4 regions of the Allobosea sp. RIT-PG3_2 genome follow, and region 1 is predicted to be linked to each of the others. Evidence: predicted binding sites of a transcription regulator. Region 1 holds the regulator's gene; each other region holds the start of a gene.
What was found. The regulator LexA, encoded in region 1, represses DNA repair genes until DNA is damaged. The targets are predictions, from matches to a motif close to TGTTCNNNNTGTGTTCNG.
Positions count from the first base shown of each region.

Region 2: AC2FAN_RS08125 (helicase-related protein) is a predicted target of LexA. The motif match lies at 1,768-1,785, and genes of this name have one in related genera.
Region 3: AC2FAN_RS05935 (YifB family Mg chelatase-like AAA ATPase) is a predicted target of LexA. The motif match lies at 1,479-1,496, and genes of this name have one in related genera.
Region 4: AC2FAN_RS12555 (PA0069 family radical SAM protein) is a predicted target of LexA. The motif match lies at 2,032-2,049, and genes of this name have one in related genera.

Region 1 covers NZ_JBXWCA010000005.1:320,523-324,020, reverse strand. Annotated here, with positions in the region: gene AC2FAN_RS17245 (molybdopterin molybdotransferase MoeA) at 1-1,087, shown strand, start outside; gene lexA (transcriptional repressor LexA) at 1,169-1,885, shown strand; gene AC2FAN_RS17235 (ComEC/Rec2 family competence protein) at 1,879-3,498, opposite strand, start outside.
Region 2 covers NZ_JBXWCA010000002.1:521,020-524,517, reverse strand. Annotated here, with positions in the region: gene AC2FAN_RS08135 (KpsF/GutQ family sugar-phosphate isomerase) at 1-851, shown strand, start outside; gene AC2FAN_RS08130 (MerR family transcriptional regulator) at 1,113-1,559, shown strand; gene AC2FAN_RS08125 (helicase-related protein) at 1,824-3,498, shown strand, end outside.
Region 3 covers NZ_JBXWCA010000002.1:18,896-22,393, forward strand. Annotated here, with positions in the region: gene AC2FAN_RS05935 (YifB family Mg chelatase-like AAA ATPase) at 1-1,424, opposite strand, end outside; gene msrA (peptide-methionine (S)-S-oxide reductase MsrA) at 1,527-2,183, opposite strand; gene AC2FAN_RS05945 (hypothetical protein) at 2,267-2,587, opposite strand; tRNA gene AC2FAN_RS05950 (tRNA-Ser) at 2,775-2,864, shown strand; gene napE (periplasmic nitrate reductase, NapE protein) at 3,322-3,498, shown strand, end outside.
Region 4 covers NZ_JBXWCA010000003.1:472,968-476,465, forward strand. Annotated here, with positions in the region: gene rnhB (ribonuclease HII) at 49-660, opposite strand; gene AC2FAN_RS12555 (PA0069 family radical SAM protein) at 784-1,977, opposite strand; gene AC2FAN_RS12560 (glycosyltransferase family A protein) at 2,102-2,584, shown strand; gene AC2FAN_RS12565 (hypothetical protein) at 2,690-3,498, opposite strand, start outside.

The sequences.
Region 1 (3,498 bases):
GCTGCGCACCCAGCCGCCCTTCGCCAACTCGGCCATGGACGGCTACGCGGTTCGCGGTGACGACATGGCGGAAGGCGTCAGCCTCGCCGTGATCGGCGAATCCGCCGCCGGCCGGGCTTTCGAGGGCGGCGTCGGGCCGGGCCAGGCAGTGCGGATCTTCACCGGCGCACCGATGCCGGCCGGCGCCGACACCATCCTGATCCAGGAAGATGCCGACGGCGTCGACAGCCCCGCGATCCGGGTGCGCGTGCCGCCGACCAAGGGCAAGTTCCTGCGCGCCGCCGGGCTCGATTTCCACGAAGGCGATGTCCTGTTGGCGGCCGGGCGCGTGCTCGACAGCGCCGCGCTCGGGCTCGCGGCGGCGATGGGGCATCCGGCTCTGCCGGTGCGGCGCAAGCCCCGCGTCGCGATCCTCGCCACCGGCGACGAATTGGTCGCTCCCGGCGAGCCCGTCGGGCGCGACCAGATCGTCGCCTCGAACTCGTTTTCACTCGCCGCGCTGGTCGAGAAAGCCGGTGGCGCTCCCCTCGATCTCGGTATCGCCCGCGACGATCATGCCGATCTCGCCGCCAAGATCGGACAGGCCGAGGCCGCCGATGCCGATGTGCTGATCACGCTCGGCGGCGCCTCCGTCGGCGCCCATGACCTCGTGCAGGAGGCTCTGACGCGGGCGGGCATGGAGCTCGGCTTCTGGAAGATCGCGATGCGGCCCGGCAAGCCGATGATGACCGGCCGGCTCGGCCGCATGGTCGTGGTCGGCCTGCCCGGCAATCCGGTCTCCTCGATCGTCTGCGGCCACCTTTTCGTGCTGCCGCTGATCGAGGCTTTGCTCGGCATGGCCGATGCGGATCGGGACCGGAGCATCCCGGCCGTCCTGGGACGCGACATGCCGGGGAATGACGAACGCGAGGATTATCTGCGTTCCGAGCTGGCGTTGACCCCGGAGGGATGGGTGGCGACGCCTTTCGGCCGGCAGGATTCCTCGATGCTCGGCACGCTGGCGCGAGCCCAGGCGCTGACGATCCGCCCCGCCTTCGCCGACGCGGCCAAAACGGGCGATCCCTGCCGGATCCTGCCGCTGCGGTAGGCCGCTTGCGGAACACAAGCAGAACGCGTATGGTGTTCGTGCTTTGTTTCGAATCTGCGCTTTGAGGGGCTGGCGGCAACCATGCTGACACGCAAGCAACACGAACTCCTGCGCTTCATCCAGGAACGCTTGCGCGAGAGCGGGGTGCCGCCCTCCTTCGACGAGATGAAGGACGCGCTCGATCTGCGCTCGAAATCCGGCATCCACCGGTTGATCATGGCGTTGGAGGAGCGCGGCTTCATCCGCCGCCTGCCCAACCGGGCGCGCGCGCTCGAAGTCATCAAGATGCCCGATGGTCTCGGCGCTCCGCAGCAGCGCCCCCGCTTCAGCCCGGCCATCGTCCAGGGCGGTCTCGGATCGCAGCCCAGCCTCGGCAAGCCACGCCCGGGTTCCGGAGCCGATGAGGACAGCCGTTCCTCCATCGCGATTCCGGTCATGGGGCGCATCGCCGCCGGCACGCCCATCTCGGCGATCCAGAGCCGCAGCCACACCGTCTCACTGCCGCCCGACATGCTCGGCTCCGGCGAGCATTACGCGCTCGAAGTGCGTGGCGATTCGATGGTCGAGGCCGGCATTCTCGACGGCGACACGGTCGTCATCCGCAGGCAGGACACGGCCAATACCGGCGATATCGTCGTGGCGCTGATCGACGACGAAGAGGCTACCCTCAAGCGGCTGCGCAAGCGCGGCTCCTCGATCGCGCTCGAAGCGGCGAACCCGGCCTACGAGACCCGCGTGCTCGGACCGGACCGGGTCAAGATCCAGGGCCGTCTCGTCAATCTGATGCGGCGCTACTGAAGCCGTTCGATGTCGGCGTCGCTGTCGACGGACACCGATGCCGGGTTGGTGGGCGGCTGATTGTTGGCCCGCGGCGCGGGCTGCGGCTGCTCGCGGCGGCGGCTCCAGGGACGGTCTGCGGCGCCCTGCTCCGAGACATGGCTGCTCCAGCCTGTCGCTGTTCGATAGAGCGAGGTCGCCCCGTCGCGGCTCAGCGCGCCACGGCTGATCAACCTCGCCTTGCAGGCGCCGCTCCAGGGAATCGCGGTGACGACGAGGTCGGCGCGGAGGCAGTCCTCGATGATTGCGAGCCGATCGCGCGTGTAAGACACGGTGCGCTGATCGGCCGTGCGGCCGATGCAGCCCAGGGTGTCGCAAACGATGCCGGCCCGCAGCGTCGGATCATCCGGCGAGCGGCTGTCACCATCGGACGCGAGCCATTGTTGCAAGACAAAGCGGCTGGGCTTTCCGGCGATGGCCAGCCGGCCATCGGCGCCGCGCAGCGCGAGGCCGGAGCCGTCGCGTTCGATCAGGATCTCCGGACGCTCGGGCTTGCCGGCGACGGCGACGCCGAACATCAGCGGGATGGCCGCGAGCCAGCGCCAGGCCGTTGTCCAGAGCGTCAGCCAGAGCAACGCCAGAACGAAGCAGACGAGCACGGCGGGACCGAAGGCCGCGATCATCACCGTTGAATGGTCGATGGCCGCGACCCAGTGCGCCACCTTCAGCACGACATCCGAGGCGAGCCCCATCAGCGCCCAGGCCGGCCAATCCAGCCCGAAGGGATAGGCCAAAACGCCGAAGACCGCCGCCGGCATGACGAAGAGCGAGACGAAGGGCAGCGCCATGGCGTTGCCGAGCAGGCCGAAGGGATTGAAGGTCTGGAAGTGATAGGCGCCGAAGGGCGCGGTCGCCGCCGTGGCGAGCAGGGTGGTGACGACGATGCCGAGCGCTGCGGTCCAGAGCGGGCCGACAGGCCAAGGCAGAACTGGCGGAGGCCGGGCACGGTCCCGCCGCTCCCAACGTTCGGCGAAGGCGATCAGTGCCGCGACCGCGCCGAAGGACATCTGGAAGCTCGGCCCGAGCAGCGCCTCGGGCTCGCGCAGCAGCACGATCATCGCAGCGAGCGCGAGGTTGCGCATGCTCAACGCCGCGCGGTCGACCAGGATGGCGCCCAGCATCACCAGCGTCATGATCAGCGAGCGTTCGGTCGCGACGTCACTGCCCGAGAAGATGCAGTAGGCGGTTGCACCGAGCATGGCGGCTACGGCGGCGAGCTTCTTGACCGGCCAACGCAATGCGATCGTCTGCGAGATCGCCAGCAGGGCTCGCACCAGCCAGAAGATCGTGCCGGCAGCGAGCACCATGTGGAGCCCCGAGATCGAGACGATATGGTAGATGCCGGCGGCGCGCAGGTCGTTGTTGGTCGCCTCGGTGATCAGCCCGCGCTTGCCCGTGACGAGCGCGGCCGCCACCGCGCCGCCCTGCCCGCCGCCGGCCTCGGCGATGCGCCGGGTCAGGGCGTTGCGGGCCTTGTCGATCGCCACATCGATCGCCAGACGCGTCGGCATCGGATAGGGCGGCGGCGCCAAAGCGAGCTTGCCGGATATGCTGCCGACAGCTCCGATTCCCTT
Region 2 (3,498 bases), on a different contig from region 1:
TCCGTGCCGCGAGCGGCCGCGTGATCGTCTCAGGCATGGGCAAGTCCGGCCATGTCGGGCGCAAGCTTGCCGCGACGCTGGCCTCGACCGGCACGCCCGCCCATTTCGTCCACCCGGCCGAGGCGAGCCATGGCGATCTCGGCATGGTCAGGCCGGAGGACGTGGTGATCGCGCTGTCCTGGTCGGGCGAAACCGCGGAACTCGCCGCGCTCGTCGGCTATACCCGCCGCTTCCGCGTCGGGCTGATCGCCTTCACCTCCAATCCCGAGAGCACGCTCGGCAAGGAGGCCGATGTCGCGCTGATCCTGCCCAAGGCGACGGAGGCCTGCCCGAACGGCCTGGCACCCACCACCTCGACGACGATGCAGATCGCGCTCGGCGACGCGTTGGCGGTGGCGCTGCTCGAGGCGCGCGGTTTCTCGCCGCAGGACTTCTTCGTCTATCACCCTGGCGGCAAGCTCGGCGCGCAGCTCAAGACCGTCGAGAGCATCATGCATCGCGGCGCCGACCTGCCGTTGATCGGGCTCGACACGCTGCTGCCCGACGTGATCGCGATGATCTCGGAGAAGAGCTTCGGCTGCGCCATCGTCATGGACCTGGACGGCAAGCTCGCGGGCGTCGTCACCGATGGCGACCTGCGCCGCAAGGCGACGATGGGCGGCGGCGGATCGCTCAGGGCGCGCGACATCATGACGGCCGATCCGCGCCGCATCGGGCTCGATACGCTCGCTGTCGAGGCGCTGGAGCTGGTCAACCGGGTGCGGATCACGGCGCTGATCGTCGTCGATGCGCAGGAGCGGCCGGTCGGGCTCGTCCATGTCCACGACCTACTGGCGATGGGTGTGGCTTGATCGCGCAACGGAACCGCGCCGTCATGCCGGGGCAAGCGCGCAGCGCTTGAGCCCGGAACCCATGAACACGGTGATCGCCGGATAGGCGCATCGGCCGCCGCTCCCGGCTTTTTCTGAAATGTCGTGTTCATGGGTTCCGGGCTCGGCCGTGCGGGCCGCCCCGGAATGACGACGCGGTTCCGTTCAACATGACAGGCTCTTGTCTTCGGAGTGCTGCGGTCTATCTAAAGCTGTAGAGACTATAGCTTCGGAGATGGCACGATGGCTGCGACGGACAGGCTCGAACGCGTGATGCCGATCGGCGCGCTGGCGGAGCGTACCGGCGTCAAGGTCGAGACGATCCGCTATTACGAGCAGGTCGGGCTGCTGCCGCCGCCGGAGCGTTCCGAAGGCAATCAACGCCGCTATGGTCGCCGCCATGCCGAGCGGCTCGCCTTCATCAAGCATGCGCGCGATCTCGGCTTCGCGGTCGAGAACATCCGCACGCTGCTCCGGCTCTCCGATACCCCCGGCATCGCCTGCGACGAGGCGCATGCGATTTCGGTCGCTCATCTCGATGAAGTTCGCGACAAGATCGCGCGGCTGCGCTCGCTGGAGAAGGAATTGGAGCGGATCGCCACCACCTGCTCGGGCGGCGTCGCGGCCTGCGATTGCGCGATCATCGAGGCCCTGGCCGATCATGGCCAATGCAAGCACGCCCGCCATTGAGCTGGCCGGCAGGCCGGAAAACCGCATTGCCTCTCGTTTCCCCGCCCGAAAGGCTTAAATAGAAAACCTGAAGGGCGGCCTCTGCGCCGCCTCCACGATCACTTTGCGGGAGGGCGCGCGATGCAGCCATGGCCCATGCCGAAGGGAGTGTGGCCCCGAAAGGGGAACAAATCCCGATTCTGCCGGAGTCACCGATTCGGCCCCGCTTCGTTCTGGACTCGTTCCTGATTCAAGTTCACGCTCCCGCCCGCATGGGCGGGCGAGATGATCGGCTCCATCGCCTTGCTTCCTTTCCGTTCGCTGCCGCCCGCTGCCCGCGCCCATGGCGTCACGGCGGTGCTGGGCCCCACCAATACCGGCAAGACCCATCTCGCCATCGAGCGCATGGTCGCCCATCCGACGGGGATGATCGGCCTGCCGCTGCGCCTGCTGGCGCGCGAGGTCTACCAGCGCACCGTCGAGAAGGTCGGCCCCGAGGCCGTCGCGCTCGTCACCGGCGAGGAGAAGATCAAGCCGGAGCGGCCGCGCTTCTGGGTCTGCACGGTCGAGGCGATGCCGCGCGACCTCGCGGTCGATTTCGTCGCGATCGACGAGATCCAGCTCGCCTCCGATCTCGACCGCGGCCATGTCTTCACCGACCGGCTGCTCAACCGGCGCGGCCGGGCCGAGACCATGTTGATCGGCGCCGGCACCATGCGCCCGCTGGTCGAGCAGCTGATCCCCGGCGTCAACGTGGTGTCGCGCCCGCGCCTGTCGAACCTGACCTTCGCGGGCGACCGCAAGATCACGCGGCTGCCGCCGCGCTCGGCCATCGTCGCCTTCTCGGTGGAGGAGGTCTACGCCATCGCCGAATTGATTCGCCGGCAGAAGGGCGGGGCGGCCGTGGTGCTCGGCGCGCTCAGCCCGCGCACCCGCAACGCGCAGGTCGAGATATACCAGTCCGGCGATGTCGATTATCTGGTCGCGACCGATGCGATCGGCATGGGGCTCAACCTCGACGTCAACCACATCGCCTTCGCGGCCGACAAGAAATTCGACGGCCATCATTTCCGCAAGCTCAACCCAGCCGAGTTCGGCCAGATCGCCGGGCGCGCCGGGCGGCATCTGCGCGACGGCACCTTCGGCACCAGCGGGCGCTGCCCGCCTTTCGATGCCGAACTGGTCGAGGCGATCGAGAATCACCGTTTCGAGCCGATCCGGCAGATGCAGTGGCGCAATTCCGATCTTGACCTGCGCTCGATCGCCGGTTTGCTCGATACGCTGAACATCCAGCCCTCCGAACTCGGCCTGACGCGGGCACTGATCGCCGAGGACATGACGACGCTGGAAATCCTGGCGAGGGACCCGGACGTCGCGGCGCTGGCGCAAGGGCGTGCGGCGGTGGAACGGCTCTGGGAGGTCTGCAGCCTGCCCGATTACCGCAAGATCTCGCCGATGCAGCACGCCGATCTGGCGACCACGCTGTATCTCCGGCTGATGCGCCATGGCCGGCTCGATGCCGACTGGTATGCGGCGCAATTGGCCTCGCTCGACCGCACCGATGGCGAGATCGACACGCTCTCGGCGCGCATCGCGCAGGTCCGGACTTGGACCTTTGTTGCAAACCGTCCGGACTGGTTGCCCGATCCTGAGCATTGGCAGGGCATGGCGCGTCTTGTAGAGGACAAGCTGTCGGATGCTCTGCATGAGCGTCTCGCCAGCCGATTTGTCGATCGGCGCACCAGCGTGTTGATGCGCCGCTTGCGGGAGAATGCGATGTTGGAGGCTGAGGTCACTGCGACGGGCGATGTGCTCGTCGAGGGCCAGCACGTTGGAATGCTGCAGGGTTTTCGCTTCACGGCGGACCCGAAGGCTGGAGGGGCCGAGGTCAAGGCCCTGAACCTGGCGGCGATGAAGGCGCTTGGCGCCGAGATCGAAGCCCGGGCGGCGCGCGTCGTGC
Region 3 (3,498 bases), on a different contig from region 1:
GCCCGCGCCGTCAGGCGCATCGCCTCGGCCGCATCGCGCAGCAAGGCGAGGCCGGCATTGTCGGGCCGCGCGATCTCCTCCAACACCGGCACGGGGCAGGCCGCGTTGGTGGTGACATGACCAAGGCCGCGCTGGGCCAGGCCCAGCGCCTCGAAGCGCGCGACCTGGAGCCGGCGCGCCGCCGCGACCCTTGCCGCCACCGTGGCCGAATCCTCCCCGGTCGCAGGCAGGATGAGATCGGCGGCCGTGACGGCGGGGAGGTCGATCGCGAGGTCGATCCGGTCGAGCAGCGGGCCGGACAGCCTGGCCTGATACTGTGCCATGCAGCGCTCGTTCGGCTGGCGCCGGCAGGCGAAGCCGGGCTCCGTCGCCTTGCCGCAGCGGCACGGATTCATCGCCGCCACCAGCTGGAAGCGCGCAGGATAGGAGGCGCGATGGTTGGCGCGGGAGATCAGGACATCGCCGGTCTCCATCGGCTGGCGCAGCGCGTCCAGAACCTGGGGCTGGAACTCCGGCAATTCGTCGAGGAAGAGCACGCCATGATGCGCCAGCGACACCTCTCCGGGCCTGGCATGCAGACCGCCGCCGACGAGCGCCGCCATCGAGGCCGAATGGTGCGGCGCCCGAAAGGGGCGGCGATCGGTGAGCGCTCCCTCGGCGAGATGGCCGGCAACCGAGAGCACCATCGAGACCTCGAGCAGCTCGCGCGGCGAAAGCGGCGGCAGGATCGAGGGCAGCCGGCTCGCCAGCATCGATTTACCGGCGCCGGGAGGACCGTTCATCACGAGGTTATGTCCGCCCGCCGCCGCGATCTCCAGCGCGCGGCGAGCACTCTCCTGTCCCTTGATATCGGCGAGATCGGGCAGGAGGCCGCCCTGGCGGGCGACGGCAGGTTCCGGCCGCGCCATCACCTGCGTGCCCTTGAAATGGTTGGCGAGCTGGATCAGCGAGCGCGGCGCGAGGATGTCGATATCGGCTGCTGCCCAGGCCGCTTCCGGGCCGGAGGCGAAGGGGCAGATCAACCCCTGCCCCCTGGAATAGGCCGCGATCGCCGCAGGCAGGACGCCCGCCACCGGCGTGATCGAGCCGTCGAGCGCGAGCTCCCCCAGCACGGTATAGCCGGCGAGCGCGTCGGGTGGGATGGCGCCGATCGCCGCCATCACGGCGAGCGCGATCGGCAGATCGTAATGGCTGCCTTCCTTGGGCAGGTCGGCCGGCGCCAGATTGACGGTGATGCGCTTGGCCGGCAGGGCAAGACCGGAGGCGATGAGCGCGGCGCGAACCCGCTCGCGGCTTTCGGCCACCGCCTTGTCGGGTAGCCCGACCAGGATGAAGGCGACACCGCCGGGCGAAACCTGCACCTGAACATCGACGGCGCGCGCCTCGATGCCCTCAAACGCCACCGTCGCGACCCGCGTCACCATTTCGGCCCAGCCCCGTTCCCCATGGGAACGCTAGCCGAGCTTCAACGACAACGCAAGAACATACCAAGAACCAGAGGAGGACTGCCTTTGCCCTCCCCTTGGTCAGGCCTCGACGCCGACCCCGATCTGGCAGGCGACGCCCGTGCCGCCCAGCCCGCAATAGCCGGCCGGGTTCTTGGCGAGATATTGCTGGTGATAGTCTTCGGCGAAGTAGAACGTCGGCGCCTCGCGTATCTCGGTCGTGATCGGGCCGTAGCCGCCCGCCTTGAGCGATGCCTGGTAGGCATCGCGCGACTGCTCGGCAGCGGCCTTCTGCTCGTCGCCATAGGTGTAGATCGCGGAGCGGTACTGGGTGCCGATATCGCCACCCTGGCGCATGCCCTGGGTCGGATCGTGATTCTCCCAGAATATCTTCAGGAGATCCTCGTAGGAGATTTTTTCCGGGTCGTAGACGACCAGAACGACCTCGGTATGGCCGGTCAGGCCGCTACAGGCCTCCTCATAGGTCGGATTCGGCGTGGAACCGCCGGCATAGCCCACGGCCGTGACCCAGATGCCCTCGCCGCTCTGCCAGAACTTGCGCTCGGCACCCCAGAAGCAGCCGAGCCCGAAGACCGCCTTGCGGGTGCCCTCCGGATAGGGGCCCGCCAGCGCGCGTCCATTGACGAAATGGGTTTCCGCGGTGGGGATGGCCGTAGGCCGGCCGGGCAGCGCCTCGGCAGCGGTGGGAATCTCGGTCTTCTTGCGCAAAGAGAACATGGGTTGCTCCGTCCATTCGAGCCTCGGCGCCTATGTAAGCCTCCCGCAGCCATTCGCACAGGGGCTTGCACGAACCGAAGCCTTCACCGACGCGTGACGATGCCGATCTGTGGCTCCGGCTGCCGCCCCAGCCACAGCAGCGCAAATCCGAGGAGAAGCGCGGCAAGCGCGGTCGGCGCCCGCATCACGGAGAGCAGCATCGGATCCCAGAGCAAGGGGTGGATGTTGCGCTCGATGGCCGGCTGGATCAGCGCATAGCGCTCGTGGATGACCGCGGTCAGCGTCTCGCTGACGGCCGTGAACCGCAGGGCGGAGTTCGCGATCGAACGGGCCCCGTCGATCACCAGCACGACGAAGCCGGCAGCGATGCAGAGATACCCCACCAGCCGTAGAAGAAACCGCACCGTCCACTCCTCGTCGCAGTTCAACACTCGCGCCGGCATGAACTCAACCGGTCACCGCGCCCTGCGTCCAGATGTGCCCATCCAGGCCCGGCAGCGCAACCGAGCGCCGAAGATTTACCGAGATTGTGCAAAACGCAGCATCTCGGGCCTTGAAAGATGATGACGCGGCGGTCATAAGCAGCGCGCCGGACAGGTGGCCGAGTGGTTGAAGGCGCACGCCTGGAAAGTGTGTATACGGGAAACCGTATCGCGGGTTCGAATCCCGCCCTGTCCGCCAGCAATATCCAAGCAAATCATTGATTTAATTACATTTGCAAATGAGGCAGCAATATCTGCATGCCTCCGCGACTGCGATCTGGTGAAACCGGTGCGCTCGCGCGTGCAATTGCGCGCACTTCAAAGTCCCGGTTGCGCCATTAGCGGGCATCGAGACCGAATCCGGAAACGCGCATTCAAACTCTGGCCGGCGAAAGCCATGCGACCCGCAGACGACGTCAGTCGGCTTGTCATTCTGGCATCAGCACGAACTCCGGCGGAAAGTCGGGCGCACTACATCCGACTTCGGGTTCAGCCCATTTCCTGAAGCATTTGCGCTAAATCAAACCTAGCGATGCGCGTGCATTCCGAATGCCAAAACTGTGTAGACAAGCTCCGCCAAATCCATATTCTCTTTTTTCGATCTCTAATCTGGCGACGGCGCGATTTATGAACGCCCGAACGCGAAAGGACCGGAGATGGCGACCGAGTCTGCGCGGGCGAGCGGCCCAGCGACCACCACAGAAGAGCCCACGAGGCGAGCCGAATTCCTGGCTTTCCTGACCTTGGCGGTGCTGATCTGGCCGATCATCGCGGTGGGAGTGGTCGGCGGCTACGGGTTCCTGGTGTGGATGTTCCAAATCATTCTCGGCCCA
Region 4 (3,498 bases), on a different contig from region 1:
AAATTTCCTAACGGGAATTAACGCTTCGCCCTGCCGTAACGGCAGTCTCTAGCGCGACCAGACGCCCTTCACCGGGGCGAAGGAGTAGCGGTGCTCGGGGCAGGGGCCGTGCTCGGCGATCGCCTTGCGGTGCTGCGGCGTCGCATAGCCGACATGGCCGGCGAAGCCATAGGCCGGATAGCGCCGCGAGAGCCGCGCCATCATCCTGTCGCGTGTCACCTTGGCGACGATCGAAGCCGCTGCGATGGAGGCCACCGCCCCATCGCCTTGAATGATGGCCTCGCAGCCGCAGCCGAATTGCGGCGGGTCGTTGCCGTCGACCAGCACATGCAGCGGCGCGAGCGGCAGCGCGGCTACGGCCCGGCGCATCGCGAGCAAGGTCGCCTGGCGGATGTTCAGCGCATCGATCTCGATCGCGGTGGCGCTGGCGACCGCGACGGCCAGCGCGCTCTCGACGATCTCGCCGAAGAGTTCCTCGCGGACCGGCGCCGACAGCTTCTTCGAATCGTCGAGCCCATGCGGCACGCGGGCAGGGTCCAGGATCACGGCGGCGGCCACAACAGGCCCGGCCAGCGGCCCGCGCCCGACCTCGTCAATGCCGGCAAGCGGCCAGCGGCCGGTCGCGATGGCGTGGGTCTCTCGGCTGAAATCGGCGGGCATGGCCGGGTTATGCAACATCCGTCCCTGGGGAGCCAGAGCGACATGAGTGCGCTCCACGGTCATCCCGGGTCTACGCTTCGGTTCGCCCGGGACGATGGCGCCTCATTCTTCAAACGCTCCCGCTCAAAACAAACTCAGCTGCGCCTTCTCCTTCTCGGGCTTGACGAACAGGTCGGTGCGCAGGCGCCGCCGCGTCGTGTTGAAGCCGCTGCGCTCGGCCGCCAGCTCGAAGCGCCGGCCGATCATCCAGGCATAGGGGCCTGAGCCGACCATGCGCTGGCCCCATTGCGAATCGTAGTCCTTGCCGCCGCGCGTCGAGCGGATCAGCGACATCACATGCCGGAGCTTGTCCGGGTGATGCGTCAGCAGCCATTCCTGCACGATGTCGCGCACCTCGAGCGGCAGCCTGAGCAGCACATAGCCGGCCTCCTGCGCGCCCGCCGCCTTGGCGGCGTCGAGGATGCGCTCGATCTCATGCTCGTTGATAGCCGGCACGATCGGCGCGACCAGCACCGTCACCGGAATGCCGGCCTCCGACAGCTTGCGGATCGTCTCCAGCCGCTTGGGCGGCGAGGCGGCGCGGGGCTCCATGCCGCGTGCGACCTTGGGGTCGAGCGTCGTCACAGAGAGCGCGACCTTGACCAGCCCCTTCTCCGCCATCGGAGCGAGGATATCGATGTCGCGCTGGACCAGCGCCGACTTCGTCACGATGCCGACCGGATGATTGAACTTCGCCAGCACCTCCAGGATCGAACGCATGATCCGCAGCTTCTTCTCGATCGGCTGATAGGCGTCGGTGTTGGTGCCGATTGCGATGGTGCGCGGCTGGTAGGAAGGGGAGGAGAGTTCCTTCTCCAGCAGCGCCGCGGCATCGGGCTTGGCGGTCAGCTTGCTCTCGAAATCGAGGCCGGGCGACAGGCCGAGATAGGCATGGGTCGGTCGCGCGAAGCAGTAGACGCAACCATGCTCGCAGCCGCGATAGGGATTGATCGAGCGGTCGAAGGAGATGTCGGGCGAGTCGTTGCGCGTGATGATGTTGCGCGCCTTCTCATAGGCGATCTCCGTCGTGAACGGCGGCAGCTCTTCCAGCGAGCCCCAGCCATCGTCCTCCGCGACGCGCTGCTCGGCCTCGTAGCGCCCGCCCGGATTGATCGTGGCGCCGCGCCCGCGCCGTCTCTCCGGATCGATGCGGTGGCCGGCATAGGCCATCGGGTCGGCCGGGGCGACGACAGGCGCGGAGACCGTCGGCTCCCGGTCGTGCCGCTTCAGCGGCTGGGCCGCCGGATAGGGCCTCTCGGTGAGTCTGGCCTGACGCATGGCAGTCGAACCTCGTCCAAAGCCGGGAATCGGCGTCGGTTCTCGCTCACCAATGTGAACATACCAAGAACAAATGGCAAGTGACAGGATTGCGACATGCTGCGCCGCATCATAAGCATTGGGCATGCTCACAGCCGTGATCCGGGCAGACGGTTCTCCACAGGCACTCGCCGCGACGCTCGCCGTGCTGATACCGGCGGTGGCCGAGGGTTTTCTCGGCCATGCGGTAATCGTCGATGCCGCGGGCTCGGCCGATATCGAGCGCATCGCCGACGGGACCGGGGCGCATTATCTGCGCGGCGGGGTCGAGGCCTGGCAGCGTGGAGCGGCCGAAGCGCGCGGAGACTGGATATTGCTGCTCGATGCCGGCGACGTCCCGCAGCCCCATTGGGTGCAAACCGTCGAGCGCCATTTACTGCTCGCCCCGAATCGGCCGGCACTGATCCCGGTGGAGGGGGCGGCAGCCTCGCTGCGTGAGCGTGCGGCAGTGGCCTTCGGTGGGCGCCGGCTGAGAGCGGGCCTCGTCGTTCCGAAAAGCGCGGCGCAGTCCGGGCACCTCGCTCGCGCACCGAAGCGGCTGGCGGTGCGGCGGGAAAGGGCCGGCTAAAGAGCCGCCCTAGGTCTTTTGCGTTCCTGGCATGCAAAGGCCCCGCCGAAGCGGGGCCTCAGGATTGGGAGCCGGTGGCTCGGCCGGAACGCGACGCCTATCCGGTCAGGCTTGCTCCAGCAGCAGGTTTTCGTCCCGATGCTCGCCGCCGAGTCCGGCAGCCCAAGCCGCCGCCGCGGCGCCGACAAGCAAGGCCGCCGCCGTCAGGAAGGCGGAGAGGACGGCGATCTTTCGGGCGCGTTCGGCTGCCTGCTTCGCGGTCTCCTTTGCCTGAGCCAAGCGGGCGTAGGCGTCATCGATGCGCTTCTGGGCATCCTGCTGGGCGATACTGGCCCGCGCCGCGAGCCGGCCGGCGAGGTAGTCCCGATCGGCAGGCTCGATCTTTCCATTGGAGAGCGCATTGACGAAGATTCGCGAGGCTTCGTTACGCTCCTCGGCCGTTACAGGCTGCTGGCCGCTGGCGCGCATGGAATTGTCGAGCGCCATGCTGAGCGGATCGACATTCTGGGAGATCAGCGATGCCGCTCCCGAGCCGGCGGAGGCGACGCCGCTGGCTGCCGTCTTCGCGGCCCCGAACAGCGACGATGTCGCGACGATGGTGATCAGCAGCGCGCCGGTGGCCCAGACGAGCAGACCATGGGTGGCGTCGCGCACTTTCCGCTCGTCCTTGGTGGAATCGAAGGTCGGCTGGCGCATGCGGCCGGCGAGATAGCCGCCTGCCATGCAGCAGGAGACGGTGACCCAGAGCGCCCAGAGAGCGCCGGCGATCGCCAGCGCCGTTGCGCTCGAACTCCTTTCGTAATCGGCGGAGACCATCGACAGGCCGATGGCCGAACCGAATACGGTCATGATCGTCGAGATGGCGGTGGCGATGACGGCGCCGCCGATGATCGGCCCCCATTGCACGTAAGAGT